Regions from separate parts of the Aeromonas dhakensis genome, predicted to be linked through region 1. Evidence: riboswitches for the same ligand, from Rfam matches in the RefSeq annotation. Region 1 holds a riboswitch; each other region holds the start of a gene.
What was found. Region 1 has a riboswitch for cyclic di-GMP ahead of CK627_RS21340 (glycosyl hydrolase family 18 protein). Riboswitches for the same ligand answer to the same signal wherever they lie in the genome.
Positions count from the first base shown of each region.

Region 2: another riboswitch for cyclic di-GMP. It lies ahead of gbpA (N-acetylglucosamine-binding protein GbpA); the one in region 1 lies ahead of CK627_RS21340 (glycosyl hydrolase family 18 protein).
Region 3: another riboswitch for cyclic di-GMP. It lies ahead of CK627_RS08555 (glycosyl hydrolase family 18 protein); the one in region 1 lies ahead of CK627_RS21340 (glycosyl hydrolase family 18 protein).
Region 4: another riboswitch for cyclic di-GMP. It lies ahead of CK627_RS06385 (YmdA family protein); the one in region 1 lies ahead of CK627_RS21340 (glycosyl hydrolase family 18 protein).

Region 1 is NZ_CP023141.1:4,613,511-4,621,299, forward strand. It holds gene CK627_RS21340 (glycosyl hydrolase family 18 protein) at 1-2,266, opposite strand, end outside; cyclic di-GMP riboswitch class I at 2,377-2,464, opposite strand; gene CK627_RS21345 (hybrid sensor histidine kinase/response regulator) at 2,639-6,139, opposite strand; gene CK627_RS21350 (DUF2975 domain-containing protein) at 6,359-6,970, shown strand; gene CK627_RS21355 (helix-turn-helix domain-containing protein) at 6,978-7,187, shown strand; gene CK627_RS21360 (hypothetical protein) at 7,194-7,789, shown strand, end outside.
Region 2 is NZ_CP023141.1:1,383,795-1,391,583, forward strand. It holds gene cysW (sulfate ABC transporter permease subunit CysW) at 1-783, shown strand, start outside; gene CK627_RS06845 (sulfate/molybdate ABC transporter ATP-binding protein) at 806-1,873, shown strand; gene cbl (HTH-type transcriptional regulator Cbl) at 2,050-2,997, shown strand; gene gbpA (N-acetylglucosamine-binding protein GbpA) at 3,080-4,504, opposite strand; cyclic di-GMP riboswitch class I at 4,566-4,651, opposite strand; gene CK627_RS06860 (methyl-accepting chemotaxis protein) at 4,917-6,608, opposite strand; gene CK627_RS06865 (M3 family metallopeptidase) at 6,901-7,789, shown strand, end outside.
Region 3 is NZ_CP023141.1:1,729,483-1,737,271, reverse strand. It holds gene CK627_RS08555 (glycosyl hydrolase family 18 protein) at 1-2,416, opposite strand, end outside; cyclic di-GMP riboswitch class I at 2,532-2,617, opposite strand; gene CK627_RS08550 (ExeM/NucH family extracellular endonuclease) at 2,914-5,058, shown strand; tRNA gene CK627_RS08545 (tRNA-Ala) at 5,194-5,269, opposite strand; tRNA gene CK627_RS08540 (tRNA-Ala) at 5,318-5,393, opposite strand; tRNA gene CK627_RS08535 (tRNA-Ala) at 5,442-5,517, opposite strand; tRNA gene CK627_RS08530 (tRNA-Ala) at 5,581-5,656, opposite strand; tRNA gene CK627_RS08525 (tRNA-Ala) at 5,685-5,760, opposite strand; gene CK627_RS23020 (glutamyl-tRNA synthetase) at 5,998-6,129, opposite strand; gene gltX (glutamate--tRNA ligase) at 6,132-7,547, opposite strand.
Region 4 is NZ_CP023141.1:1,286,293-1,294,081, forward strand. It holds gene CK627_RS06380 (collagenase) at 1-2,091, opposite strand, end outside; gene CK627_RS06385 (YmdA family protein) at 2,586-2,909, opposite strand; cyclic di-GMP riboswitch class I at 3,003-3,088, opposite strand; gene CK627_RS06390 (fimbrial protein) at 4,177-4,719, shown strand; gene CK627_RS06395 (hypothetical protein) at 4,819-5,208, shown strand; gene CK627_RS06400 (fimbria/pilus outer membrane usher protein) at 5,276-7,789, shown strand, end outside.

The DNA of each region.
Region 1 (7,789 bases):
TCACGGTGAGGCGGGTAGCGGCCTGTGCATCCAGTGCGCCGTCGGTCACGGTGACGGTGAGGTCATAACCGGACTCCACGGTGACGCTGGGGCCGGTCACTACCAGGGTCTTGCTGTTCTGACCGCTGGCGGTGAGCCCGGCCGGCACGCTCCACTGATAGCTCAGGGTGTCGCCGTTGGGATCGCTGGCGTTGGCGGTGATGCTCACCTGCTTGCCGGCCTGCACCGAGACCTTGTCCTGCACGGTAACGACCGGCGGCAGGTTGGGCTGTGGCGCCTTGTTGGTCACCACTACCTGATCCTTGGCGCTGAGGTTGTGGTCATCGGTCACGGTCAGCTCGAACACCAGATTGACGTCCTGGCTCACCGCATCGACGGCTACCTTGGCCTTGGCCTGGGTGGCGTCGCTCAGGGTCGCCTTGGGACCGGAGATCTGGGCCCAGCTGTAGCTCAGTACCGCCCCTTCCGGATCGCGGGAGGAGGAACCGTCCAGCACCAGCTCGGCCGGGCCGGTCACCGCGAGATCGCTGCCGGCATTGGCCACCGGCGGCTTGTTGACCGGCGGTGTGCTATCACCGTGGCCCAGCCCCTCGTGCATGGCGTTGAGAATGTCGCCGTTGTCGGCGTCGATTTCCCAGGCGAACATGCCGCCGAGCTGGTTGGCCAGCACGTACTGCCCCTTGGCCTTGACCGAGCGCTCGTCATCGAAGGTGATGAGCTCGCCGGTGGAAGCCTTGAACACGGACGGTGCCTCGGCCACTTCGTCATAGCTGTACTGCCAGTCGCCGGCCATCTTGCCCTTGGCGATGCCGCGGTAGTCGATGACCCCCTTCTCCCAGATCCCTTCCGCCTCGGTGCCCGCAATCGGGCCGGTGGCGGTGCCGGTGAAGGGGTTGTTGCCCTGATACCCGCTGACGCCGGTCCAGCCGCGGCCATACATGGCGGCCCCCACCACCACCTTGCCGGGCTCGACGCCCTGACCCAGCAGCGCCTTGACCCCCTTGTCGGTGGTGTACTTGGTGTTGGGATCCCAGCTCGACTCGTAGAGCGCGGTCTGGTGACCCAGCCCGGTGTTGGTCCAGGCGCCGTTGAAGTCGTAGCTCATCAGGAAGATGTGATTCATGTATTGCTGGGCGGCGCGATAGTCCACCTTGGCAATCTTGTCGCCGCCGGCACTGATGGCGGAGGTGAGCTCATAGGTGCGGCCCGTCTCTGCGCTCAGCTCGTCGAGCATGGCGCGCAGCTCCTTCATCAGCAGCACGTAGGTCTCGCCATCGGAGGGACTGCCGAGGTTGGGGTTGGCCCCGAGGCCACCCGGGAATTCCCAGTCGATATCCACCCCGTCGAAGAATTTCCAGGTCTGCAGGAACTCCTTCACCGACCCGACGAAGGTGTCGCGTTTGGCCTTGTCACCGAAGAAGAAGAAGGGATCGGAGAGGGTCCAGCCACCGATGGAGGGGAGGATCTTCAGGTCCGGATAGGCCTTCTTGAGCGCCATCAGGTTGCCGAAGTTGCCCTTGTAGGGTTCGTCATAGGCTGTGAGGTTGCCCTGCCCCATCTGGATGGCGGCCCAGGGATCGTGGATGGAGACCTTGAAGTCCTCGCGGCCGGCACAGGAGCGCTGCAGCGCCTCGAAGCTGCCGGAGATCTCTTTGAGGCTGTCGTTGATGCCGTTGCCACCGCAGATCGGGGTGAAGCCGTAGAGGATGTGGGTCAGGTTCTGGGCCGGGATCTTGTCCACGGTGAACTTGCGACCATAGACCCCCCACTCCACGTAGTAGGCCCCCATCACCTTGCCGGTCTTGTTGACGTAGGGCTTGTTGTTCTCCTTGAGCGGCGCCTTGAGCGGCAACAGGTGGCTGCCGTCGGTGTCGGCCACCAGGATCTCTTTCTTGTCGGAGAGGGTGCAGCCGTCGGCGTTGCACAGGGCCACCTGCATCTGGTAGCGGCCCCCCTGGGTGACCTTGAAGTTGGCGGTGCCGGAGGCGGAGGCGGCGCCGGACCACACCTCCTTGCCGTCGAGCAGCACCTTGGCGGTCTGGCCGACATCACCGGACCAGAGGTTCCAGCTCACGCTGACCGGGGCACCATCCTTGTGAACCGTCACCAGCTTGTTGTAGGAGGTGGCGGCCTGGTCCACTTCGACGATGGCGAACTTGGTTTCGCCCCAGCCGATGGTGGGTTTGCCGGGGGCGGCAGCGAAGGCGGAGGAGGCGCAGAGCCCCCCGACGATCAGTGCCAGTACGGAGGGTTTTGGACTTAACATAGTTGAATATCCTTATTTCGTTCTTGGAATAGATAACGAAAAAGGCAACGCAACCTGACAGGTAACGCAGACAACATCGCACCATGGCTTGGCCCATGGACGAAACAACCTGTGGTGGCCCCGCTATCCTAGGTACCGCTGACCCTTAGACCGGAAGCTTTGCGTCCCGGACTTTCGTCCGGTTTGCCTTTTGCACAACTTGATTTGCGATAAAAATAATCGCGACCTGACTATAAGGGAGTCAAAGGAGAGAGGGCAAACCCCTGATTGATTATTAATAAGTCACTTTTTACCGATTTTGAGCCTCAAACGAGAAGAAAAGGCACATTTCCGGGTCGGAAAGTGCCGATCTTGCCACTTGGGGGCTGCCGATTAAAAATCGGACGAATTCCCGGATTCGTGATCACCATCAAGTTTGGCCGGCCGCAAGATGCTGTTCATCAGCGCCCGCAGCTTGAGGGGTTTGACCGGTTTGCTGATGTAGCCGTAGCCGTGTTCGCGGATCTGTGCCTGCAGCTCGCTCTTGCGATCCGCGCTGATGATGATGCCGCCGATATGGTTGCCGTGGGCCAGACGCAGCATGTGCAGCGCCTGCAATCCGGTCTTGCCGTCGTCCAGATGGTAATCGGAGAGCACCAGCTGCGGCAGGAAGCCGCCGGCGATGAGATCCTCTGCCTGGGCCTGGCTCTGGGCGCACACCACCTCGCAGCCCCAGCGCCCCAGCAGTGACTGCATGGCGATCAGGATATCGCTCTCGTTGTCGATGCAGAGCACCCGGATCCCCTCCAGTTGGCTGTCGCGCTGGGCGGGGGCCGCCACCTGCGTCGTTGCGACAGGACGGGTCGCCAGGTTGAGGGTGACGGCAAACACCGAGCCCGCCCCCGGCCAGCTGCGCAGGGTCAGGTTGTGGCCGAGCACCAGGGCGATGCCGCGAGCGATGGCAAGGCCGAGCCCCAGCCCCTGCTCCCGCGCGGTGCGGGAGTGATCGAGGCGGGAGAACTCGTCGAAGATCGCCTCCTGCTTGTCGGCCGGAATGCCGGGGCCGTTGTCCCACACCTCGATGCGCACCTTGTCGCCGAGCCGGCGACAGCCGAGCAGCACCCGCCCCCCCGGGTTGTAGCGAAAGGCGTTGGTGAGGAAGTTTTGCAGCACCCGCCGCAGCAGGCGCACGTCGCTGTAGACCGCAAGGCTGCTCTCCACCACCGAGAACTGGATCTCCCCCGCCTGGGCCAGCACCCCGAACTCCGCCTTGAGGTTGTCGAACACGTCGCGCAGGGCAAAATCCAGCTTCTTGGCCTTGAACTTGCCCGCCTCGAGGCGCGAGATGTCGAGCAGATCGGTGATGAGATCCTCGGTCGCCCCCAGCGCATCGTCGATGTGGCGGGCGATGCGGGCCGGCTCGTCCGCCGGCGGCAGCATCTCCAGCAGGGAGGAGGTGAACAGCTTGGCGGCGTTGAGGGGCTGGGTCAGATCGTGGCTCACCGCCGCCAGGAAGCGGCTCTTGGAGTGGTTGGCCCGCTCCACCTGCTGGTTCACCAGCAGCAATTGGCGGTTGAGCTCGGAAAGCTCGTGGGTGCGCTCGGCCACCCGCGCCTCCAGGTGTTCGTTGGCCTCGCGCAGCACCCGCTCGGCGTCGCGAAACGGGGTGATGTCGGTAAAGGTCATCACGAAGCCGCCCGCCGGCATGGGGTTGCCCTGCATCTCGATCACCCGGCCATCGGGGCGCTCGCGGGCCGAGATGTGCTGGCTGCCCCGCTGCATGAAGGCAACCCGCCGCGCCACCTGGGCCTCCACATCGCCGGGGCCGCACAGCCCCTGCTGGGCGTTGTAACGGATGATCTCCTCGATGGGGCGGCCCACCTGGATGAGGCCGGGGGGATAGTGGAACAGCTCGATGTAACGCCGGTTCCAGGCCACCAGCTTGAGCTCCCGGTCCACCACCGAGATCCCCTGCCCCATGTGCTCGATGGCACCCTGCAGCAGGCCGCGGTTGAAGCGAAACACGTCGGAGGCCTCGTCCACTATGGTGGCGATCTCTTCCAATTGCATGTTGCGCCCCTGCAGGGCCGAGGCCAGCACCAGCCGCGCGGACGAGGTGCCGAACACCCCGGCCAGCAGCCGCTCGGTGTGGGCGATGAGCTCGGCGGAGGCCTGCATCTGGGGCGCCAGGGTGCCGCCCCGCTCGCCGGCGAAGCGGCCGAAGGCGCGCTTGACCCGGCTCGAACCGACGAAGCGGGCCGCCAGCATTTCCAGCTCCTTGACCGAGACCCGTGCCTGATAGAGCGCCGTGGTGTCGCGGCTCGGCTTGCCGACGAAGTTGGCCGCCTGCAGCCGCTCGCTCACCGCCGGGCGGGAGAGCAGGGAGCCCGCCACATAGCCGGCAAGGTTGAGCAACAGGCTCAGGAAGATGCACCAGGCCCCCAAGCTCAGGTCGCGTACCGCGGGCCAGTCGGGCGGCGCCAATAGGGCGGCCAGCGGCGAGCCGGCCAGCAGGCCGCTCTCCGCCAGCAGGGTGGCGAACCAGAGGCTGACCCCGAGGGCGAGGCCGAGATAGACCCCCTTGCGGTTGCCGTGCCGCCAGTAGAGGCCGAGCAGCAGGGCCGGCGCGAACTGGGCCACGGCACCGAACGACAGATAACCGATGCGCGACAGGCTGGTGAGATCGCCGAGCCAGAGGTAGAGCCCCCAGGCCGCCAGCAGGATCAGCAGGATGGCGCCGCGGCGCACCTGCAGCAGCAGGCGCACCAGCCGCTCGTCCCGCCCCTGCTGCCAGAAGCGGCGCAGCAGCACCGGCAGCACCAGATCGTTGCTGACCATGATGGCCAGCGCTATGGTGCAGACGATCACCATGCCGGTGGCCGCCGAGGTGCCGCCGAGAAACGCCAGCAGCGCCATGCCGTCGAACCCGAGCGACATGGGCAGGCTGATCACATAGGTATCCGAGGCCATGCCGGCCCCCACCCACTGCTTGCCCGCCAGCGCCAACGGCCAGATGAAGAGCCCCATCATGAACAGGTAGAGCGGGAACAACCAGCGCGCCCAATGCAGATCCTGGCCCTGGTTGTTCTCCACCACGGTCACGTGAAACTGGCGCGGCAGGCAGATGACGGCGCACATGGCCACCAGGGTGTAGATGGCGAGCTCCAGCAGGCTGCCCGGCGTTACCGCCACCACCGCATCGAGAAAATCGCTGGCCACCAGGGTGCGGGCCTGGCTCGGCTTGCTGAGGATGAGCCAGAGCGCGAAGCTCCCCACCGCCATGAAGGCGAGCAGCTTGACCACGGATTCGAAGGCGATGGCCACCACCATGCCCCTGTGGTGCTCGGTGGCATCCAGGTGGCGGGTGCCGAACAGTATGCTGAACAGGGCCAGCAGCAGGGCCACCCCGAGGGCCAGCCCGGCGGTATTGCCGGTGGGGCCGGCGGGCACAGGGTTGGCCATCAGCAGATCCAGCCCGGTGACGATGGCTTTGAGCTGCAGCACCAGGTACGGAAGTATGCCCATGATGGCGATCAGCGCGATCACCATGGCCAGGCGCTGGGACTTGCCGTAACGGGCGGCGATGAAGTCGGCGATGGAGGTGATGTGCTCGCGCTTGGCCACCAGGATGAGGCGAGCCAGCAAGCGCCAGCCGAACAGAAACACCAGCATGGGGCCCAGGTAGATGGGCACGGGCGACCAGGGCGACTCGCTGGCCTGGCCCACCGTGCCGAAGAAGGTCCAGGAGGTGCAGTAGACCGCCAGCGACAGGCTGTAGAGCAGGGGCTGGCCCTGGAGGCGACGCCGTTTGTTCTTGTCCGCCACGTAGGCGATCAGAAACAGCAGCCCCAGATAGGAGAGCGACAATCCGATCAGCAACCATCCCTGGTGCATCTGTAACCTCTTGTCCGTGTTGAAGATTCAAGCGCAGCAGCAGCCAGTCTAGAGAGCTGCCCGGAAAATGTCATCTCCTTATTGCGACGAGAATTTATCGTTTTTCAATAAAAAACGGTTGAATAAATATCGAAAAACGATAAACATCTGTCTGTGTTTATTGATAAACGATAACTCGGCGCTACGCGTGGCCCACCCTTTCACTCAAAGAGGTAAGCGATGAAACACAACAAGCTCGAACGCATGAGCAGCCTGATCGAATGGATCCTGCTGGCTACCCTGCTGGCCACCCCCGTCCTGACGGTCATGGGGGTCTGGTCACACCTGATCGGCGGCAGCGACTACCTGCAGCAGGAGCTGCAAGAAGCGCTGAATGTGGAAGAGAGTTCGGTGCTCGGCAAGGTGCCCCTGACCACGGAGTCGCTCCCGCAGGCCAGCACCCAGCCCGCCGTTGCCGACTATCCCCTCACTTTGGGAACCCGCCTGCTGGGCACCCTGGTGATGCTGCTGCCGGATCTGGTGTTCATGCTGATGCTGTGGCAGCTGCTCCAGCTGTTTCGCGGCTACCGGCAGGCCATGCTGTTCACCTTCAGCCAGATCCGTCGCTACCAGTGGATCGGCCTGCTGCTCTGCGTCAGCTTCGTCACCAAGATCGGCACGACGCCGCTGCTGGACATAGTGCTCACCCTGCCGGGACCCGAGCTGCACGGCAAGATCAACATCAGCTCGTCGGACTTCCAGCTGCTGCTGGCCGGGTTGATCGTCTCGGCACTGGCCCTGGTGATGCGCGAGGCCAAACTGCTGGCCGATGAACAACAACTGACGGTGTGAGGATCCTATGCCCATCATCATCCGACTCGATGCCCTGCTGGCCGAACGCAAGATGACCGCCCGCGAGCTGGCCCTGCGGGTCAACATCACAGAGGCCAACCTCTCCATCCTGAAAAACGGCCATGCCAAGGCGGTTCGCTTCTCCACCCTGGAGGCGATCTGCCGCGAACTGGGCTGCCAGCCCGGGGATCTGCTGGCCTTCGAGGAGGAGCGTTGATCCCCTATGAGTCGCCATCTCACCCTGTGTGCCCTGTGGTTGCTGCCGCTGTGGGCCTGCGCCGCCGATGGTACCAGCGGCCCTCGCTACCTTGTCGAGCAGGGCAGCCGTGCCAATGAGTTGCAGGTACGCCTCACGATGCAGGGCAATCCCCCTTTTACCCTGCTCCCCGCTCGTCAGTTGCCGGGCAGCACCGCGCCGATTTCACCCAAGCTGGTCTGTCTTGCAGACAGCCAGCCGGTGGCCCTCAACCAGCCCTTCTCCTGCCAAGAGGTCGGCTGGCAGGTAACCCTCACTCCGGCGCCAGCCCTGGGGGCCGATGCCTCGGCCCAGGCATCGCTGCTGTTTGCCCCCAATCGGTGGCTATTGACCGAATGGGGCAATCTGGTGCGCCAGCGAGGGAGTCGCCAAGGGGAAGTCTGTCTGCCGGACGGCAGTTGCCAGCCGCTGCCGGACCTCAATCAGCCGCCGCTGATCCTGCCATTTGGTCTGGCCACAGTGCCCGTCACCGAACGGGATCCCAGGCTGCTGCTCAGCCATGACGAGACGGCCAATCAGCTCGATCTGCCGGCCCTGCAGCAACAACTGAACGAGATCATCGA
Region 2 (7,789 bases), 1.6 Mb from region 1:
ACGGTCGGTCTCGGCTGGTTTGCCGCCCTGCTGCTGCTGCCGCTAGCCACCGTCTTTATCCAGGCGCTGAGCCCTGGTTTGGCCTTCTTCTGGCACGCCATCAGCGAGCCGGACGCCCTCAGCGCCCTCGGCCTCACCGCCCTGGTGACCCTCTGTTCGGTACCCCTCAACCTGCTGTTCGGGGTCGCCGCGGCCTGGGCCATCGCCCGCTTCCGCTTCCCGGGCCGGCAGTTGCTCATCACCCTCATCGATCTGCCGTTCTCCGTGTCGCCGGTGATCGCGGGGCTGATGTTCGTGCTGATGTTCGGCAGCCGCGGCTGGTTCGGTGACTGGCTGAGCGAGCACGACATCAAGGTGATCTTCGCCACCCCCGGCATCATCCTGGCCACCACCTTCATCACTGTGCCCTTCGTGGTGCGCGAGCTGCTGCCCCAGATGGAGGCGCGCGGCCCGGAAGAGGAGGAGGCCGCCATCATGCTGGGGGCGAGCGGCCTGCAGATGTTCTGGCGGGTCACCCTGCCCGGCATCCGCTGGAGCCTGATGTACGGCCTGCTGCTCTGTACCGCCCGGGCGGTGGGGGAGTTCGGCGCCGTGTCTGTGGTCTCCGGCCACATTCGCGGCCAGACCAACACCCTGCCGCTGCACATCGAGATCCTCTACAACGAGTACCAGACCGGCGCCGCCTTCGCGGTGGCCAGCCTGTTGGCCCTGTTCGGGATCTTCACCTTGCTGGGGGAAACCCTGCTGGCCCGGCTGCGTGCCCAGCCCGTTCACTCTCACTGATCACCGAATTCAAGAGGCTGCCATGAGCATTCAGGTACAAGGACTCAACAAGCATTTCAACCAGTACGCGGCGCTGGCCGACATCAACCTCGACTTTCACGACGGTGAGCTGGTGGCGCTGCTCGGCCCCTCCGGCTGCGGCAAGACCACTTTGCTGCGGATCATCGCCGGGCTGGAGCAGGCCGACTCTGGTCACGTCATCATCCGCGGCGAGGATGCCTCGGATCTGCACGTGCGCGAGCGCAACGTCGGCTTCGTGTTCCAGCACTACGCCCTGTTTCGCCACATGACGGTGTTCGAGAACGTGGCGTTTGGCCTTAGGGTCAAGCCGCGCCGCGAGCGACCGGCCGAAGCGGCGATCCGCGCCCGGGTCAAGGAGCTGCTGGATCTGGTGCAGCTCAGCCATGTGGCCGCGCGCTACCCGACCCAGCTCTCCGGCGGTCAGCGCCAGCGGGTCGCGCTGGCCCGCGCGCTGGCGGTGCAGCCCAAGGTGCTGTTGTTGGACGAGCCCTTCGGCGCCCTCGACGCCCAGGTGCGCAAGGAGCTGCGCCGCTGGCTGCGCGAGCTGCACGACGAGCTGCACGTCACCAGCCTGTTCGTCACTCACGATCAGGAGGAGGCGCTGGAGGTGGCGGACCGGGTGGTGCTGATGAATGCCGGCAAGGTCGAGCAGATCGGCACCCCGGCCGAGGTCTACGACCAGCCCGCCAGCTCCTTCGTGCACAGCTTCCTCGGCAGCGTGAATCTGTTTCGTGGGCGGGTGGCCGGGCAGGGGCTCGGCATCGGCGAGCAGCTGTTGGGTGGACCCATCAGCTCCCAGCTGGCGGAAGGCAGCGCGGCTGTAGCCTATGTGCGTCCCCACGAGCTGGAGATAGTGCCGGCGGATGCGCCGGGCGGCATCAGCGCCACCATCACCCGCCTGTTGCCCATGGGGCCGCGCATCCGGGTGGAACTGCGTGGCAATGGGGATACAAACGGTGCACACTTCGAGGCCGAGCTGAGCAAGGAGGCGGCCCGCGCCTTCCACCCGGGCCAGGGGGTGCGGCTGGTGGCCAGACAGGCTCAGCTCTACCCGGATTACCAGATTTAAGTGGCAGGCCCCTGGGGGGCCGCGCAGGCAAGCAGCGTGACCAGGGCGGAGTCTGCCCGCCTGGGATGCAACAGGGTCAGTATGGCGGCCAGAGTTCAGGCTCGGGCAGCCAGACAAGATAACAACAAGGCGGCGGGGAGGGCCCCGACCGGCCGGTCAGCGCAGGAGGCGATGACGTGAATTTTCAGCAGTTGCGAATCATTCGGGAGGCGGCACGGCGGGATTACAACCTGACCGAGGTGGCCAATGCCCTGTTTACCTCCCAGTCTGGGGTCAGCCGCCATATCCGCGAGCTGGAAGAGGAGCTGGGGATCGAGTTGTTCATCCGCTACGGCAAGCGGCTGCTCGGCATGACAGAGCCGGGCAAGGAGCTGCTGGTGATCGCCGAGCGCATCCTCGGGGATGCCGAGAACATCCGCAAGCTGGCCAGCACCTTCGCCAACCGCGACTCGGGCCGGCTGTTGGTGGCGACCACCCACACCCAGGCCCGCTACGCCCTGCCGCGGGTGGTGAAGGCGTTTCGCGAGCAGTTCCCGCTGGTGCAGCTGGAGCTGCGCCAGGGCGGTCCGGAGGAGATAGTGCGGCTGGTGCAGACCGGCGAGGTGGACATCGGCATCAGCAGCGAGCAGCTCGACAAGAGCGAAGGGGTGGTGGCGTTTCCCTACTACCGCTGGCACCACAACATAGTGGTGCCGGAGCAGCATCCGCTCAGTGCCGAGCAGGAGCTGACCCTGGCGGCGCTGGCCCAGTGGCCCATCATCACCTATCAGGCCGGGCTGACCGGGCGGGCGCGGGTGGACGAGGCGTTTGCCGAGGCCGGTATCGCCCCGCAGATCCTGCTGACCGCGCAGGACTCCGACGTTATCAAGACCTATGTCGAGCTGGAGATGGGGGTGGGCATACTGGCGGACATGGCGTTCGACACCCAGCGCGACAAGGGGCTGGTGCAGCTGGACGGCAGCCGGTTGTTTGCGCCCCACACCGCCTGGATCGGCCTTAAGCAGGGGCAGTTCCAGCACAACTTCGCCTGGCAGTTCATCCAGCTCTGCAACCCTGAGCTGGCGCTGGCGGACATTCAGGCCCGCGCCATGGGCGGCGAGCCCGCCATCGACTTCCAGATCTGAGCTGTCACACCAGAGAACACCAGAGAAAACGGGGAGCCAGTGGCTCCCCGTTTTGTTGATGGCGTCATGCTGTGCCTGCGGGTCAGTTGACCAGGATCCAGGCATCCTGCCAATTGCTACCGACCCCGGGTTCATACTGGGTGGCGCTGGCCGACCACTGGCTGCACCAGCCGCGATAGGGGAAGGGCTTGCACTGGTAGATCTTGCCGTTCTTGGGCTGCAGCACTCTGGTGCCGTCGGTGTAGGACTTGAGCCCGTCCGGGAAGGTGAACTGGTAGTCACCGCCGGCGGCCGGATCCTTGAGCATCAGGTCCAGGGTCTGCTGCACCGCATCGCCACCGGCCTTGGGTTTGCCCTCGATCACCAGCTGGTGGTGACCGGCGCTGAGCCCGGTGAGCGGCATGGTGAAGCTGTGGCTGCTGTCCTTGATGTCGGCGCTGGTCTGTCCCTTGGCGGCCCCACCGTGATCATACAGGGTGTTGGTCACGGTCAGATCGCCCTCGGCGGCCACGGTAAAGTTGAGGGTCAGCTTGCCCTCGTCGAGCAGGTATTCGCTCTCCAGGCCGCTCACGCTGACGCCGTTGCTCACCGGTGGCTGCTGCTGTTCGAGCTGGATCTCGACCCGCTCCAGCGCGCTGCCGGCCTTGAAGTAGACCGGGTTCTGGCCGTAGACGGGGTTGAACTGGCCTTCACCGCTCTGCTGGCCGGCGCGGATCTGGCTCTGCTCTGCATTGATCTTGCTCGCCAGGGCGTGGGTCCAGTTGTTCTTCTGGCCCTGCTCCGGGCTGGCGATGGTCAGCTCGGTCTGCAGATCGGGGCGTACGCCGTTGGCGTCGAACACCAGGGTTCTGGCTTTGTCGCCGACCGCCAGCTCGGTGGAAGGATAGATGGTGCCGCCCTGGCTCCATTCCAGCGGTGGCTGGGTGCCGCCCTTGAAGTTGGCGTCGATCACGTTATAGAAGCTGTTGCTGGTGTCACCCACTTCCCACACCCCCAGGATTACCTGATAGCCGGTGCGCTCGGGCAGGTTGCACTGGTGGGTGACCTGCTTGGGCGGCTGGGTCATGTTGCCGTCCACCACGCAGAAGGGGGTGAGCTCGAAGGAGGCGCGGGTCAGCGGCTGGTTCGGGTTCCAGTCCTGCTTGGTGAGGTAGTAGCGCCAGTTGCGGGTGACGTGGTTGGCGGTGAAGGTCCAGCTGATGGCGAAGGGGCCGGCCTGTACCTCGCGGCGGGTCCAGCGGTCGCTGGTCTGGGCGTTCAGCTCGCCCCAGCTGGCGCTGCCGGCCGAGGCGATCTGGCCGTCGGCAGGGCCACCATTCGGGAAGCCGGAGGGGCCTTCCACGCTCTGGGGTTCCCATTGCACCGCGCCGCACTGGCTGTTGCCGCCGGTCTTGCACAGGTAGTTGCGCGATTCCGGCTGGCTGATGTAGCCGTGGGCGAGCACGCTGCCACTGACCAGCAGGGCCAGCGTTGCAGCGACGTGATTGAGTTGGATTTTTGCTGCCATACATTCCTCTGTTCGACAGATGTGGGCAGTCAAGTTGGCAGGGGCGTTCCCCGAAACACTGTGTGGCAACCCCGCTATCCTGGACGACATGTCTTTAGACCGGAGGCTTTGCGTCCTGGCCTTTCAACCAGTTTGCCAAATGACTACATAAAGGGTCATGGTGTCGCGTTTGGCGACAACTCATCATGACTATTTTTGATTAAATAATTAAGTGTAAATCTTTACAGCTTGACCTCATCGGAGTAGAGCAAACACTTAACTTTCTGTTTTTAAATGGCTATTAACTCGGCGCCACGGCATCAAGTTCGTCGAACAGGTCGACAAGATGCAAATATTTGGCATTTTTTCGCAATGAAAAACGCCCCCGCCAGCCGATCTGGCGGGGGCGTGCGCTGCGACAAGCCAGGACGGATCAGTGGCGGATGCGCGGGCGATCCTCCTGCCGCGGCGGTTGCGGCATCCGTGGCTGGGTTGCCGGCTGGTGGCTGGCCGAGCCCAGTTTGAACAGGGCCAGCCGCTCGTCCAGGCTGCGGGAGAGTCCGGCCAGCAGCTCGCTCTCCTGAGCCAGCTGGGAGGCGGACTGGGACATCTCCAGCGCCGAGTCGTTGATGCCGCTGACGTTGCGGTTCATGTCCTCCGCCACCATGCTCTGCTGTTCCGCCGCGGTGGCGATCTGGGTCGCCATGTCGCTGACGTGCTGGATGTGGTTGACGATGAGGGAGAGATCCTGGCCCGCCTTCTCCGACTGGCCGACGCTGCTCTCCGCCAGCTTGCGGCTGGCGTCCATGGCGTCGGCCGCACTCACCGCCCGCTGCTGCAGCTGAGCTATGGTGCTCTGGATCTCCTCGGTGGACTGGCGGGTGCGGCTCGCCAGCTGGCGAACCTCGTCGGCCACCACGGCAAAGCCGCGGCCCTGTTCGCCGGCGCGGGCCGCCTCGATGGCGGCGTTGAGGGCCAGCAGGTTGGTCTGCTCCGAGATGGCGCTGATGACCGCCGTCACCTCGCTTATCTGCATCACCCCCTCCTTGAGCTGGTTGACCTGCAAGGTGGCCTGCTCCACCTCGCTGGCCAGCGCCTGGATGCCGTGCACGCTGGCGTGCACGTCCCGGTTGCCGAGGCCGGCCTCGCTGGTGGCGTCCTGGGTGTCGCGGGCGGTGTTCTCGGCGTGGCCGGCCACGTCGGCGATGGTGGCGCTCATCTCGTTCATGGCGGTGGCGAGCTGGGCCAGCTGATCCCGCTGGCTGTTGACCGCCTGGTTGGTCTGCTCGGCGGAGGCGGCGATGCGCAGGGCGGCATCCGCCACGTTGCCGGCCCCCTGGCTTGCCTCCAGCAGGGCGTGCCGGATGGCGCTGAGCCCCTGGTTGGTGCAGCTGGCGACGGCCCCCAGCTCATCCTTGCCGTGCACCGGGATGCTCACCACCAGATCGCCGGCGGCCACCTGCTGCATGGCCCGGTTGATCTCGGCCAGCGGGTTGACGATGGAGCGGCTGATGGCAAAGCCCAGCAGCCCCATCAGCAGGGTCACCAGCAGGGTGGCGCCCCCCATCAGCTGATACTGGGACCAGATGGTGGCCTGGATGTCCTGCAGCAGCACGCCGGAGCCGAGGATCCAGCCCCAGGGCTGATAGCCGGCCACCAGCGACAGTTTCTGGGCCGATTCGCCGGAGGGGGAGACCCACTGGTACTCCAGCCGACCCTGCTGACCCCCTCTGCCGAGATCCACCATCCGCTGCCAATGCGCGCCGGCGGTGGCGGATCCGCTCTCGCCCATCTGCTGGCCGACCAGCTCGGGTCGGACGGGGTGCACCAGCATCCGGCGGTTCTCGTCCAGCACGAACAGGTAGTTGTCACCGTCAAAGCGCATGCTGTTGAGCATGGCCCTGGCCTCGGCCTGCGCCTGCGGTGCGGGCAGGGTGGCTGCCAGCGCCTGGATCCGGCTCATGGCCAGATCCAGCACAGCCTGCAGCCTGGCTTCCCGTTCACTCATCAGATTGCGCTGCAGGGCACTGGCGGAGATGAGCAGCAGTGCGATGAAGCCGACCAGCGCCAGTGAGAGCAACAGCATCAATTTGCGGCTCACGGCAATATCACCGAGCTTGAACATAGTCTCTTCCTTAACTTTCCCATGCGGGTCTGGTGGTGACCAGTCTGTCGGCTGGCCCTGATTATTTTTCATTTAACATTTAATTAACTTTCAAAGGCTTGGCGCGACAGCACGCCAATTGAGAAGTTTGACACCAGTATAGCCAGCAGACAGAAACCCTCGCTTTTGGTAGCGTGTTCGCGCGCATCCCGGCGCACCATTTGCCGGATTATTTGCAGAAAATGTGAATGAGTCGGCATTTCACCAATAAAGGAGTGGGCACCCCGTGCTGCCCCATAACAAGAGGGAATTTATGAGTTCCATTGCCAGGAATTATCTCAACCAGCTCAACGCCGACTACCTGCAGGTGCACAGGCGCAAGGAGGATCTGTTCTGGTCCACCTACATGGGCACCAGCGACGATCAGGCCGGTTTCACCGCCGCCGAGCAGGCTTACAAGGCCTTCTGCGCCGACCCGGCGCGCCTGCCGGTGCTGCGGGAGATGCATGCCATGGCCGAGGAGACCGAGCTCAAGCGCGGTCTGGCAGGCTGGATCGCCTTCTTCGAATGCAACGTCATCGAGGCGCCGGCCGCCGCCGCCCTGATGGACGAGCTGGTGGCCGCCGAGGCGGCGCTGTTCGCCCGCCGTCGGGAGCTGAAGCTGACCTTGCTGGACGAGCAGGGTCGCGAGGTGGCAGGCAGTCTGCCCGCCGCCAGCACGGCACTGGCTGCCAGTAGCAACGAGGCGGTGCGCCAGAGCGCGCTCGCCATGTTCCACACCCTGGAAAACTGGGTGGTCGACAACGGCTATCTGGCCATAGTCGCGCTGCGCAACCGCTTCGCCCGGGCCATGGGTTATCGCGACTACTTCGACTACAAGGTGCACAAGAACGAGCAGATGAGCCCGGCGCAGCTGTTCGCCATCCTCGACGACTTCATCGCCGGCACCGAGCAGCGGCTGCACCAGAGCCTGGCCGAGCTGAAAGCGGCCAAGGGGGAGGCGGCCCTGCTGCCCCACAACCTGCGTTACAGCGTGAGCGGCGACGTGACTCGCCAGCTCGACCCGTACGTACCCTTCTCCCGCGCTTTGCAGGATTGGGTCGAGAGTTTCCGCCGGCTCGGCATCCAGTACCGCGGCGCCAGCCTCACTCTGGATCTGCTGACCCGGGAGGGGAAATACGAGAACGGCTTCTGCCACGGCC
Region 3 (7,789 bases), 2.0 Mb from region 1:
CCGCGATGTCGAGCTGGGCGGTTGGCGCCGCCAGATCGTTCTGCCTGGTGTCGTACTTGGTCGCCTTGGCGAACTTGTCGTAGGCGAGCGTGGTCAGGGTATCCCCCATGCCGTACTCGTTCTTGGCCGGATCGAAGGCGTAGTCACCCGCCATCTCCCAGAACATGACCCCGCCCAGGCCCCGCTTGATGATGTAGTCGAGCTTGTGGCCCATGGACTCTTCATCTTCGGTGGAGAGGAACACCTTCTTCTCTTCGTTCCACAGCCAAGGCGCCTGCGCCTTGTCATCGTAGTAACGCACGTACTTGCCCTGCATCACGTGAGCCGGGTTGTTGGGATCCAGACCCCAGGCCTGACCGTAGCTCGGCATGGTGGTGATACCCAGGCTGGCGGCGTTCTCCAGGTTCTTGGCGTGCCACATGGGCACGGCACCGCCGCCGATCTCCTTGCCGTTCTTGTCGAGATCGTGCCAGATGTTGTCGATGCCGACCGCCCCGTTGCCGCACGGAATGGTGCTGCCACCGGTACCCGGCTGACAATCGCTCTGGCTCGGTAGGGCTGCCTTGCCACCCAGACCGTGGGTGCCACCGCTGACCCCTTGCCAGCCGCGGGTGTAGTAAGGCACGCCCACGTTGATCTTGCCGGCCGCCAGGGCGCCACGGAAGTAGTGGGCAGACCAGGCCGCGTTGAGGTAGCCGATGCCGCCAAACTGGCTCTGGGTATAGACGCCCCAGTGAGCGAGTTCGGCATCCGCCTTGTTGTCGAACAGGGCGGCGTTGTGACCGACGAAGTTGTTCCAGGCGCCATGGAAGTCGTAGGTCATCAGGTTGACGTAGTCGAGGTACTGGGTGACCTGGAAGTTCTCCATGCCGCGCAGCAGGTAGGCCGAGGCCGGCGAGGCGATGGTCAGCATGTACTTGCGACCATCCTCGCTGCCGGCGCTGTCGAGCTTGCTGCGCAGGGTCTGCATCAGCACCTTGTAGTTGGCAAACAGCTTGCCGCGGCACTGGTTGGAGAGCGGGAAGTCGTTGGGGTTGCCCGCATCCTTCATGGAGGTGGGATACTCGTAGTCCACGTCGACCCCGTCAAAGCCGTACTGGCGGATGAAGCTCACCGCCGAGTTGGCAAAGGCGTTGATGCCGTCGGTGTTGACCGAGCAGTCACCCTTGGTGGTGGCGGTATAGAAGCCGCGGGTATCGGCCCAGCCCCCCACCGAGATCAGGGTCTTCACGTCCGGATACTGCTTCTTGTACTTCGACAGCAGGTTGAAGTGGCCCTGGTAGGCGAACTCCGGATCCATCTCGGCACCCGGCACGCCGTCCCAAGTCATCTTGGTGGCCGAATCGTCCACCTTGATGGTGTGGCTCTGCTCGTCCACCGCCGCGAAGGCGTAGTTGATGTGGGTGATCTTGTCCCAGGGAATGTCGCTCACCAGATAGGAGGGCAAGCCGTTCTTGCCGGTACGCCAGGAGGTGAAGTAACCGATGACCCGGCGGGCGTGGTCATCCCCCATGCACTCGTAGCCATCCGGGCGGTAGATCTGACGAATATCGCAGGAGAGGTTGCCACCGGTGGGCGGCAGGGCTGCCTCTTCCACCTGCACGTTGACCTGGGCCGATTCGCCACTCAGGTTCTCCTTGTCGGTCGCCACCAGCTTGAGGCCGGCCAGCCCCTTGCTCTGGGGCGTCCAGTTCACCTGCCAGGGGGCGCTGGTGTCCTCCCCGACCTTCTTGCCATCGACGAACAACTCGACCTTGGCGACGTCGTCGTTGGCATCGGTGACGTTGCCGCTCACCGCCACGCTGCGACCCAGGGTCACCTTGGCGCCGGTGGCCGGGCTGCTGATGCTCACCTTGGGTGCCTCCGGCGCCACCACGGCGGCGACCTTGAAGCTGGAATCCGCTTCGCTCAGCACCTTGCCGTCTTTATCCAGCGCCCGCGCCTTGAGGGTGTGGGCGCCGACACCGGCGGCACGCCAGCTGCCGTTCCAGGGCGAGGCACTCGCCGTGGCGACCAGGGTGCCGTCGATGAGGTACTCGACCTTGACCAGCGCCGTCACCGGGCCGCTCAGGGTCACCGCCAGCGCCACACTGGCCCCTTCGTTGACACTGGCGCCGGCAGCCGGCGAGCTGACGGCCACGCCGAGCGCCGGGGGCGGCACCTCCCCGCCATAGAGTTTCCAGGCATCGGCCCAGACGACCCCGACACCGGGCTCATAGTGATAGGGCGAGGCCCCGCACCAGCCGGAGTAGGGAAATTCTTTGCACTCATAGAGATTGCCGACGTTGCTGACGATGTCGCCGGCCTTGTAGGCGGTACCGGCCTGATAGGCGGGATAAGCGGCCTGTGCCCAGGCGGGCATGGCAGCCAAAGCCACCAGCATGGCAAGCCTGCTGGGCCTTAGGGTCTGTTGCATATTGTTATCTTCCTTGTTTTGTCTTGGCATTGGTCTCCAAGGCAAAGCACAAGCGCAACCTGCGTGATGGGCGCAGACAACTGGCAATGGACCTGCCACAAACGTCACCCTCACCCTGGGAAGCCCCGCTATCTGGATCGCTCGATCTGAAGACCGGAGGCATTGCGTCCCGGCGTCTCGGCCGGTTTGCCCTTTACCTGGGTTCCGTGAGGAACAAGCCGAGTATAGGAATCAACCAGCCGAGTCTCAATCTTCATTCTCGAGGAAAAATATGTGGATGCCAGCGGGATCACATTTTCGCCAATCGGATGAAATAACAAAATTGTCATTAGTTTCATGCTGTTAGCCAAGTCAAAAAAACCGGTATTGCCCTCATTTGTATCCCCGTAATGTGCGTTGGCTCACTGGTACGACATGCCAGAAATGTGACAATGCGCGCCCTTGGCCGATGCGCCAAGGCTATGGAAACACTGGCAAAAAATAAAAAAGGAACAGATATGAAAGGAACACGTACCCTGCTGTCGCTGGCCGTGGGGATTGCGCTCGCCTCCCCGTCCGTCTATGCCGCCGGCTTCAGCTGCCCGGCCGACAGCGACCTCACCCCGATCCCGGTCATTCAGGGCAGCGGTGACAAGAGCCCGCTCATTCCCGCCGACAAGTTCGAAAGCCCCCAGAGCGTCATGGTCAAGGCGGTGGTCTCGGGTCTGGGCGAGAGCCTCAACAAGGGGTTCTACCTGCTGGATGTGCAGGGCGACGGCAACCCCCAGACCTCGGACGGCATCTTCGTCTATCTCAACGACAAAAACTTCGCCAGCAAGTACCCGGACATCAAGCCGGGCGCCGAAGTCTGCCTGGAGGCCAAGGTCGAGGAGTATTACGGCCATACCCAGCTCAAGCCACTGACTGACAGCGGCACCCCGCGCCTGCAGGTGATCGCCCAGGGCGCAGCCCCGGCCGCCATCCCGCTGCGGGTGCTGGAAAACGAGACCCTGGCCCGGGCGCTGGAGCGCCACGAAGGGATGCGGGTACGGCTCGATGCCGACAGCGCGCTCAAAATCAGCCGCAACTTCAGCTATGACTACGCCGCCCGACGCAACAACCTGGTGCTCTCCCACCAGGCGCCGCTGATGAAGCCGACCCAGCTGCACGACGCCGACAGCAAGGCCGCCAAGGCGCTGGCCAAGGCCAACGCCGGCAACCGGGTATTCCTCGAATCGGACTTCAAGGCCGCCGACGGCAAACTGCCCTGGCTGCCGGCCTGGGAGCCGGAACAGGGTTACCTGCGCATCGGCGATGCCCCAGTCAATCTGGATGCCATGGTGGGCTACAGCTACAACGAGTACCGGCTGATCGTGCCGCAGGATCAGGTGATTACCGCCGGCGATCTGCTGCGCACCAGCGACAACGACCGCCAGAGCGCCCCGGCCCGTGCCGACGGCACCGATCTGCGCGTCGGCAGCTTCAACGTGCTCAACTACTTCACCAGCCACTCCAGCGTGGGCGGTGCCCTCAACGTACTGTGCAAGGATCAGGCGGATGCGGACAGCGCCAAGGGCTGCAACCGTGGTGCCAAGAACCTGGAGGACTTCCAGAAGCAGCGCGCCAAGATAGTCAACGCCATCACCGAGATGGATGCCGACCTGCTCGGCCTGATGGAGATGGAGAACAACGGCTTTGACAGCCACTCCGCCATCAGCGACCTGGTACAGGCCCTCAACGCCCAGCAGAAAGAGGCGAGCAAGCAGTACGCCTTCGTCACCCTGCCCAAGGCGCTGCTGCAGGGCGAGCACTACTTCGGCGGCGACGCCATCATGGTGGCCATGATCTACCGGCCGGCCAAGCTGGCACCGCAAGGGGACGCCAACGTCATCACCCTGCCGGTGCAGAAATACCTGGATGCCAAAGGGGTCGAGAAACAGGCCTCCCAGCGTGACTCTCTGGTGCAGACCTTCACCGTCGAGGGCAGCAAGGATCCGCTGACCCTGGTGGTCAACCACCTCAAATCCAAGGGCTCAGGCTGCCTGGAGAACCTGGACGGCAAGGAGCCGGCCGATCTGCAGGGCAAGTGCACCGAGTTCCGGGTCAGCGCCGCCAAGGTGCTGGGCGAGGCGGTGAGCAAGCTGCCCGGCCAGGTGCTGCTGGTGGGCGACTTCAACTCCTACGCCCGGGAAGATGCGATCCGGGTGCTGACCGACTATGTGCCGACCGACGGCCAGCGCAAGATTGTCTCTGCCTCCCAGACCTTCCTCGGCGACCAGGTCTTTGAGCAGACCGGCAGCGAAGTGGCCAAGAGCTACGGCCTGGTGGACATGAACGTCAAGTTCAACAAGGAGAAGGCCATCTCCTACAGCTACGAGGCCGAGCTCGGCACCCTGGACTATGCCCTCGCCAACCCGGCGCTGGCCGGCAAGGTGATCGCCGTGGCCGACTGGCACATCAACTCGTTCGAGAGCAACCTGTTCGAGTACGGCCGGGACTTCACCGGCGACATGATCAAGTCGGACAACCCGTTCAGCGCCTCCGACCACGACCCCATCATCGTCGACCTCAAGCTGAAAGAGGAGAGCAACGGCGGTGGTGGTGCCATGGGCGCCCTGCTGCTGGCCCTGCTGCCGCTGGCCTGGCGTCGTCGCCACGGCTGATGACCCATCGCCATCAAATAAAAAGCCCGCAGCGATGCGGGCTTTTTATTGGCCGGCCGGCACAACGGGTGTGCCGAGCGCAAAACAAAAAGGCCACCGCAGTGCGGTGGCCTTTTCTACTTTCGTTACGAATGATGGTGGAGCTACGCGGGATCGAACCGCGGACCTCTTGCATGCCATGCAAGCGCTCTCCCAGCTGAGCTATAACCCCAAATTCGGTACTGAATGAATGGTTCTGGCGGCCAATCATCCTAAATAATGGTGGAGCTACGCGGGATCGAACCGCGGACCTCTTGCATGCCATGCAAGCGCTCTCCCAGCTGAGCTATAACCCCAAATTCGGTACTGAATGAATGGTTCTGGCGGCCAATCATCCTAAATAATGGTGGAGCTACGCGGGATCGAACCGCGGACCTCTTGCATGCCATGCAAGCGCTCTCCCAGCTGAGCTATAACCCCACAAAGGTCGGCCTGGGTGATACACACCGCACTGCCCTGGGCACTTCATTTCAATCAGGAACCTGGTGGAGCTACGCGGGATCGAACCGCGGACCTCTTGCATGCCATGCAAGCGCTCTCCCAGCTGAGCTATAACCCCTTGGATTCCAGATTGTTCGAGGAGAATTTGGTGGAGCTACGCGGGATCGAACCGCGGACCTCTTGCATGCCATGCAAGCGCTCTCCCAGCTGAGCTATAACCCCAACTCACCTCGGCGCTACCAAAGTTATCTCTGGCAACGGAGGCGCATGATAGGCACCGACCGCTTTGCTGTCAACCCAAAAATAACGGCGATTCGCGCGTTTAGTCAAAATTCAAGCAGTTAGCCGATTTAACCGGCAATGGTACAGCTATCTCGCTGTTTTATGTCACAAAACCTGCCCTTGACCAAAAACAAAGGGCCCCCGCACGGGAGCCCTTTTTCAAGCAATAATTGGCGCTTATTCCGCAGCCATGCGTGCTTCGATATACGCCAGGGCGCGATCGATGCGGGCGAGCACTCTCTCCTTGCCCACCAGCGCCATCACGGCGTCGATGGCGGGGGAGAGATTACCCCAGACCGGTGACGGCAAGCTTACTCGGCGGCCATGCGCGCTTCGATATACGCCAAAGCGCGGTCGATGCGGGCGAGTACGCGCTCCTTGCCCACCAGCGCCATCACGGCATCGATGGCGGGGGACTGACCCAGACCGGTGACGGCCACGCGCAGCGGCATCCCGACCTTGCCCATGCCCTGACCCAGCTCGGCGGCGGTCGCTTCAATCAGCTCGTGCAGCGCTTCGGTGGTCCAGGTTTCCAGGGCAGCCAGCTTGGTCTTGGCCAGGGTCAGCGGCTCGGCGGCAACGCCGCGCAGGTGCTTCTTGGCAGCCGCTTCGTCGATCGCCTCGTACTCTTCGAACAGGTAGCGGCTCTGGGCGGCCATCTCGACCAGGGTGTTGCAGCGCTCGGCCAGCAGGGTCACCACGTCGGCCAGGGCCGGGCCCTTGCTGGTGTCGATCTTCTGGTCGGCCATGTGCCAGGCCAGGTGCTTGGCCACATAGGCCGGATCCAGGCTGCGCATGTAGTGGTTGTTCAGCCACAGCAGCTTGTCGGTGTTGAAGGCGGAGGCAGACTTGGAGATGGCGTCCAGGCTGAACAGCTTGATCATCTCCTCCAGGCTGAAGATTTCCTGATCGCCGTGGGACCAGCCCAGACGCACCAGATAGTTCAGCAGCGCTTCCGGCAGGTAGCCGTCGTCGCGGTACTGCATCACGGAGACAGCACCGTGGCGCTTGGAGAGCTTGGCGCCGTCGTCACCCAGGATCATGGAGACGTGGGCAAACTCCGGCACCGGTGCGTTCAGCGCCTTGTAGATGTTGATCTGGCGCGGGGTGTTGTTGATGTGGTCTTCGCCACGCACCACGTGGGTGATCTCCATGTCCCAGTCATCGACCACCACGCAGAAGTTGTAGGTCGGCGCGCCGTCGGTACGGCGGATGATCAGATCGTCGAGCTCGGTGTTGGCGAACTCGATGCGGCCACGGACGTGGTCATCGAACACCACGGAGCCTTCGGTGGGGTTGCGGAAGCGGATGACGTGCGGCGCATCGGCCGGATGGTCGTGGGCGTGATCGCGGCACTTGCCGTCATAGCGGGGCTTCTCGCCGTTGGCCATCTGGCCTTCGCGCAGCGCTTCCAGCCGCTCCTTGGAGCAGTAGCACTTGTAGGCGCGGCCGTCTGCCAGCATCTCGTCGATCAGACCGTTGTAGCGATCGAAGCGCTTGGTCTGGTAGTAGGGGCCCTCATCCCAGTTCAGCTCCAGCCATTCCATGCCCTCAATGATGGCGTCGATGGCCTCCTGAGTGGAACGTTCCAGGTCGGTATCCTCGATACGCAGCACGAACTCACCGCCCTGGTTCTTTGCAAACAACCAGGAATAGAGTGCGGTACGGGCACCGCCGACATGCAAAAAGCCGGTCGGGCTGGGAGCAAAACGGGTTTTGACTTTCATCTTTAAGCCTTGTGTAGAGGGCCTTGGGCCAATTCGTTAAAAAAACCGTCGCATTTTAGCACCGACAATGACGGATGGGAAAACCATGGCGCAGCCACGAGCCAAAGTAGGGGGAACAGAGCACCGGTCCGCCCCCTTGCCACCTGATGTTTGAAGGGGATCGCAAAACAAAATCCCCGTTTCCTATTTGCTATGCAAAGTGTTGGAGAGCTGCCTCCTCCGGCCGATATTCAAATAACGCT
Region 4 (7,789 bases), 1.5 Mb from region 1:
TTCCAGCGCCTCGTTGTGATCGTCCGCCACCGGCTGCCAGCCGGTTTCCATCTGCTGGTGGAACTGCTGCTCTTCGGCACCCAGTTCACGGCAGATCCCCTCGGCCTGATCCATGGTCAGATCCTGGGCCCGCAGGCGCAGGGTCGGTGAGCAGGTGTGCTCGAACGGCAGCACGTCCTCCACCCGGACGGGGGTGCAGAGGCCGGCGAAGTCACCGCTGATGCAGGCCTCGCTGGTGCGGTCCGTGTAGGTCAGGTAGTAGGTGGAGAGGGTCAGCGACATGTCTTCCAGCAGATCCTGGCTCTGCTGGCCACCGGGGATCAGGTCGTGGTGGCGAACCAGTGCGATGACGGAGTCATCCAGCAGCTTGCGGTAGCCGTCGAGCTCGTCCGGGCGGGTATAGCGGGCAACCCGGTAGAGACGGGTGTAGGCATCCAGCACGTTGTTGAGCAGGAACAGATCGGCGCCATCCCTTCCTTGCCACAACGCGAGTTCGCTCATGCCGAGGGCGTGCAGCTGCTTGCGTAGCTCGCCATCCTGCTGGCGGAAGTCATTGGCGAAGGGGTCGCTGTAGTCGCTGGCGAAGTCGAGGAAGTTGAGCAAATCGAACAGGCCGGTTGCCCAGGCGTGCTGACCGTTGATCTCGCTGGCATGGCGGGTGCTGTAGGCCAGCATCTGGTTGAACTCGCCGAGCAGGGTACCAAAGCGGCCCTGCACTGCCGGGCTCTTGAACTGGCCGTGCAGGGCGATGCTCCAGGCACCCATGACGGCACCAACCTCGTCGCTGGCCTGCTCCGGGAAGAGCAGCGGATGGGCGCCCAGCGCCGTCAATGCCTCGGCCAGCGCCTCGGCGGCGGCCGGGCCGTCTTCCTTGTGCTTGCCGTAGTTGTGGTAGTTGTGGGCGCGCACGTATTCCAGCAGCAGCTTCATGGCCGGATGGGCCGGCTGATTGGCCGCCAGCAGGCTCTGGATGCCGCGCGACACGGCCAGCAGCTTGGTGTCATCGTGACCATAGTTCTCCCGCCAGACCGGCGCAGGCTGGCCACTGGCATCCTGCACTATCTTGGCCGCTTCGGCGTCCAGCAGCTCGGTGCCCGGCAGATCCGGCTCGGAGCAGGCGCGGCCGTCGGCACGGCGACAGTCGAGTTGCTCTTCCTTGCTGGCCAGCACGATGGGGCGGTTGAGTACCCGGCTCTCCTGCCACTCGGTTGTTTCCGGCAGGGTCTGCCATTCGCTGCCCCCCACCGGGTATTGATAGCCGGTGTCCTTCAAGACCACCTGCACTTCGCTGCCGGCGGGCAGGGTCTGACGGCACACCCGGTAGCTGATGGTCTTGTCCCCTTCCTGACGGGTCTGGGGTTCATCGCACTCCTGCTGGGTCTTGATCTCGTCCAGCAACCAGGTGTACTGGCGCCAGACGTGCAGCTCGCTCACCTGCTTGGCGGCCTGGCTGCCCGCGATGGGCTGCAGGCGGAAGAAGATCTGCTCGAGGCGGCCATCCCGTTCATTGGGGGTCTCTTCCAGCACCTTCAATTGCTGCCAGTTTTGCGGCTGGTACTGCCATGCCTGCTCGGCGCAGCGACCTTCGGCGTTGAGCTCGCAGCGATCCAGCTCCTGCTCGCTATGACCCAGGATGACCCGCTCCGCCAGCGGCAGACGATCCTGACGCGGCGCGGTCGGGGTGCCTGCCAGCGGCTCCCAGCGGCCCTGCTTCATGCCGTAGCCATAGTCATAGCTGCTGGCCGGGACGGCCTTGCCGGCCGGCACCACCTCTTCACAGCTGAGGTAGCGGATCTGCCAGCCCTGTTCGATCTTGAGCTGCGGCTCGCCGCACTGCTGTTCTGCCAGCGCAGCCAGGTTGGCTTCGCTCCAGTCGAAGCGACGATACACCCTCAGCTGTTGATAGGGGGCGTCGGTGCTGCGGGCGCTCAGCTCGTAGGTCACTTCGGTGAGCTGATCCCCCAGCTGACGGCTGGATTCACCTTTGAGTTGATACTGTTGCCAGTCGGAGGGGGAGTAGTTGGCCAGCGCCGAAGTGGCAAGCAGGCCCGGTGCTGCCAGCAGCAGCAACCTGGTACCCAGATTGTTCATTTTTATCCCTTTGCTTGATTGTCTGCGTGATTGACGCGTGCAATCTATTCAGCTCCAAAAGGATATCAACCCACCAATCAGGCCATATAAATCATTTATTTAGATTGAATCAAAACAAAGTGAGCCCCATTGGGGGCCTGGTTGATAGCAAGGACTCATCTGCCATCTGGGGGGGATCTCAGTCTGAGGCTGGCAACTGTGATCAAAGTCTCGTTTGAGATGTGCTGGTCATGTGGCGTCGCGACAATGCGAAGCCGGCAAACCCGCAGAAAAAGCGCTGACTTGTCTGAGCAGAAAGTTGGGGGCGTAGTGAGAAGGCAGTTGGCTGCGCTCGGTATGGACGCAGAAAAAAATAGGAGGAAAAGTGATGGGGAGTCGCGGGCAGGCGTTATCAGCCGCTGCCTGAGTATGGCAGTGGGTGCTCACCCTTCACGGTGCGAGCAGATCCGCCCGAGGCAATGAACAACCTCGGGCGGGTGACGGAAGTGACGGGCTCAGAGGTAGCTGACGGTCACTATGGCCATGTTGCTGCTGCCGGCAGACAGCTTGTACTGCATGGTGCTGCTGATGGTATTGAGGCTGCCGGCTTGCTGCAGGCTGGCCAGATCCATGGTCTGACGCTGGGTGCCCGAGTAGCAGGTCACGCTGTTGTCGGCGAAGTCACAGGGGGCTTCGTAGATGGTACCGGTGAAGGTGACGCTGCCATCGTAGGCGGAGGCAGTAGCTGGCAACAAAGTGGCACCCAGCAGCATGGCTGCGGCGGCAGAAGAGGCAAAACGGATGGCGCTGTTGCGAACGGAAGCGGTGGAAGTGTTCATTTTTATGTCCTTTTCGTCACATGTCGTTGTACGAAAAGGGCAACGCAATCAAAGAGAATGACACAGATACAGCTGATGACATCGCTCTTCTCAGATGGCAGCTCCGCTGTCTTAGGTTATGAACCCTTAGACCGGTGGCTTTGCGTCCCGACCTTTCGATCGGTTTGCCCTTTACTCTATGTCTAGATGATAACATCGCACTTTGAGAAATCAATCACCATAAAAAAGTGTGAGGTATCGGTCACAAATAGTTTTTTATTCTCCGCGGCTCAGGATAAACGGCTGGTTTTCCTTAATGTTTTTTTTGAATGAATATCCTGAAAAATTCATTCTTATCTCCCTTGCCATTATGGATAACGGGCGAGCTCAGTAGTTCTATGTCGATCACAAATATGGTTCAGCATGACCTTGGGAGTGAACAAGGGGATAATAAAAGGAAGCTTGTTGGTGTTTCCCTTCACAAGCGGAACCTAGTTAGAATGATTACCTGATTACCTGATTACCTGATTACCTGATTACCTGATTACCTGATTACCTGATTACCTGATTACCTGATTACCTGATTACCTGATTACCTGATTACCTGATTACCTGATTACCTGATTACCTGATTACCTGATTACCTGATTACCTGATTACCTGATTACCTGATTACCTGATTACCTGATTACCTGATTACCTGATTACCTGATTACCTGATTACCTGATTGCCTGAGCTGTTTTATGTATGAGGTCAGGGGTATTCAAGAAACAAAGAACGTGACCTGGAATTATTTTATTGTTGTGTTTTTGTTAATTGCTGTTAAGCGGTTGAAGTTGTCTGATTTAAAATAATCCAATCCGTGTTTGCTATATGAACGATATTTATTTTACGGCATTCATAAATGTGTCGTCATGGCTGTAAGTGATTGTTTTTTAAGTGTTTATAAAAGAATTTATAAAAATCAAAATGTATTTGATGTGCATCATATGAGTCGTTAATTTGTTCATCAAGCAAAAGCGGAGCACGGCTTTCTGCACAGACGACAGGGATGTATGTAGTTGTGCAGTTGAGGTGTAGCGGGAACTGCTCCTTATGCGGTGAGCTGCTTTTGCTTATTTAGATAAACCATAAAGGCACAGCAAGTTATTGATGCCGCCTCTCACCGGCTTAATGAGAGAACAGGCACCGGCATGCTGTGCAGTATATCGCGGCATCACTGAAGATCGTGACTCCAGCATGATTGGAGTGATGCAGTACAACACACGTTAATGTAGGTATAAACGAATGAAAGCTAACAAAATTCTGGTTGCTATGGGTGTTGGTTCCATGCTGCTGTGCGGCACCGCTTTTGCTGCCGGTGGCGCTGGTTCAGGCAAAGTCACCTTCAACGGTGAAATCATCAACGCTCCTTGCTCCGTTGCTCCTGAGTCTGTTGACCAGGTAGTTGAAATGGGTCAGATCAGCACCAAAGAGCTGGCCAACGGTGGCGAGTCCAACTCCAAGCCGTTCAGCATCAAGCTGCTGAACTGTGAAATCTCCGACACCGAAGATGCCGTCAAGGTTACCTTCAGCGGTGCCAAAGACCCGGTAGATTCCAGCCTGCTGGTTATCGGTGGTGGTGACGCCGCTGGTGCCGGTATCAAGATGACCGCTCCGGGTGGTGCCGCTATCGTACTGGGTACCCCGACTGCCGCCTTCGGCCTGGTCAACGGTGACAACGAGCTGCCCTTCAGTGCCGTGCTGAAAGGTTATGCCGATCAGACCGCCAACCCGCTGAAAGCCGGCGCTTTCACTGCAGTGACCAACTTTACTCTCTCCTACGAGTAATCGACTGCCTTAACGTGTGACCAGGGTTGTGGTGGCTGATGCCACCACAACTTCACACCTTCTGTCTCCTCACATCGAACCTTGATCATGAAAACTTCAATGATGGCAGCCATGGTGCTGCAGCTGGTGATGATGGCGGGATCAGTCCACGCCAACGAGATTTCGGATGGGCTGGCCGAGTCGGGCTGTACGCTGGACGTGCAGCGCAGCATTCCTTTGCAGGCCAGGCAACCGGGCACGTTGAAAATCAGCGGCTGTCAGGTTGAAGGAGCAGCAGAGGCATCACTGCCTTTTATTTCCATGTCCGTGCGCGGTGCCATGAGCGATGAGCTTGGCATTCTCAACAACGGCCAATATCACAAGGTGTCCGGCGAGAGCTTTATTATTTCGGATATCGTCAACAGTGATCTGGAATTCAATTTGGGTCTGACCAGCAGTCAACTGTTTTTTCCTGACAGTACGACGCTGTTTGAACTCAATTATATGTAAGCAAGCCAATTGCTTAGTGTAGATACCTCATTACGTGAGACCGTTATGCAATTCCTAGAGTAAATATATGAGCGTTTCAACATCAGACTCTGTGAGAAAAAAACATTATTCCAAAATGGCTTTTATGCTGTGCGTGCCCGGCCTGATGGCGGTGGCGAATCATGCATGGGCAGAGACGGAGTTTAATATTGATGCGCTCGATCTGGACGAACGGACCAAGATTGACCTCTCCCAGTTTGCCGACGAAGGCTACATCCTGCCCGGCGACTACTACCTCGAGATCGAGGTCAACAAGAACAAGCTGCCCCTGCAGAAAATCCCCTTCTACGAGACCGATACCGGCAAGGGGAAGGGCGGGGTGGCCTGCCTGCCGCAAGAGGTGATCCCCAAGCTGGCTCTGACCGACGAGGCCATCGCCAAGATCGACAGCTGGCACGACGGTCAGTGTGCCAACCTGCTGGCGCTGGACGGCGTGGTGATCGCCAACGACATCGGCAACGGCCTGCTGCGCATCGCCGTGCCCCAGGCGTGGATGAAGTACAGCGATCCCAACTGGATTCCGCCCGAGCAGTGGGATGAAGGGATCCCGGGGATGATGCTGGACTACAACATCAACGCCCAGATCAACGAGGGCGATGGCTACTCCAACCGTAACATCAGCAGCTACGGCACCCTGGGGTTCAACTACGGTGCCTGGCGCCTGCGCGGCGACTATCAGGCCAATGCCTACTGGGGCGACAACGATCGGACCACTTCCGAGCTGAACCGCATCTACGCCTATCGTCCGCTGCCGAACATGGCCGCCAAGCTGACGGTGGGCGAGCAGCAGCTCAACTCCCAGCTGATCGACGGTTTTCGCTATACCGGCGTCAACCTGGCCAACGATGAGCGCATGCTGCCGCCGAGCCTGCAGGGCTATGCGCCGGAAGTGAGCGGCATCGCCAAGACCAATGCCAAGGTGACCATCTCCCAGTCTGGCCGCATCCTCTATGAGACCAACGTACCGGCCGGTCCGTTTCGCATCCAGGGGCTGGACAGCTCGGTGCGCGGCCGTCTCGATGTGCGGGTGGAAGAGCAGGATGGCAGCGTCAACTCGTTCCAGGTCGACACGGCGACCGTGCCCTATCTGACCCGTCCCGGCTATGTCAGATACAACCTGGCGGTCGGCGCCCCTTCCGAACAGACGGACTCGGTGCATGACGTGCACGGCCCTGCCTTCGTCACCGGTGATTTCTCCTGGGGGGTGGCAAACTCCTGGTCGCTCTATGGCGGCAGTCTGGTTGCGGGTGAATACAACTCCATGGGGCTGGGTATCGGTCGCGATCTCTATGCCTTCGGTGCCATTTCCGCCGACCTGACCCAATCCATTTCCAAGCTGCCCGGCCTGTCGACCAAGATTGGCCAGTCGGTGCGGGTGAACTACGCCAAGCAGTTCGATGAATACAACAGCTCGATCACCTTCGCCGGCTATCGCTTCTCCCAGCATGACTTCATGACCATGTCGCAGTTCCTCAATAACAAGGATCGGCTGGAGAAGAACGAGAACACCTCGAGCGATGACTACAACAACTGGGGTGACAAGGAGCTCTACACCATCACCGCCAACAAGACCTTCTGGGCGGACGATGCGGCCAAGGCGCTGACCGTCTACCTGGACTACACCCACAGAACCTATTGGGAACATGACGCCGAGGATCGCTACGGCCTCACCATCAACAAGAACGTGAACATCGGCAGCTTCAAGGATGTCTCCGTCTATGTGTCGGCCTACAAGACCAAGACCGAGAACTACGAGGATGACAAGAGCGTCATGCTGACCCTGAGCATGCCGATCGGGGACAGAAAGAGCGCGGGATACAGCGTGCAGTCCTCCAACGGCAAGGTGACCCACCTGGCCACCTATCAGGACTACAGCCGGCCGGATGATACCTATCAGCTGGGGGCGGGCGTGCAGAGCAATGGTCACGCCGTGGCGCGGGGTTACTACAACCACAACAGCGACATCGGGGCGGTCAGCCTCAATGCCTACAGCGTGCAGAGCGAGTACACCTCGGTCGGTGCCAGCCTGCGCGGCGGCCTGACGGCGACCGAGCACGGGGCGGCCCTGCATCAGGCGACCCGTCGTGGCGGCACCCGCATGATGGTGGATACCGACAAGACCTCCGGCGTCTCCTTCAACAACGGCCGCGCCGTGACCAACCGCTTTGGCGTCGCGGTGATCAGCGACATGACCGACTATCGCAAGAGCGACACCCGGGTCGACGTGGATCAGCTGAGCGACGACATCGATGCGATGAACGCCATCAAGCAGGGGACCCTGACCGAGGGGGCAATTGGGTATAATGCCTTCGAAATCGCCGAAGGATTCAAGCTGCTGGCCAACGTCAAGCTGTCCGATGGCTCGGTGCCGCCGTTTGGTGCCACCGTCGTCAGGGACTCCGGCCGGGTGCTCTCGGTGGTGGATGAAGATGGCCTGGTCTATCTGACCGGGGTGAAACCGAATGAAGCGTTTGAACTCTCCTGGGGCGGCGCCCGCCAGTGCAAGATAGTGGCACCGCAACAAGTAACCGATCTGTCGATG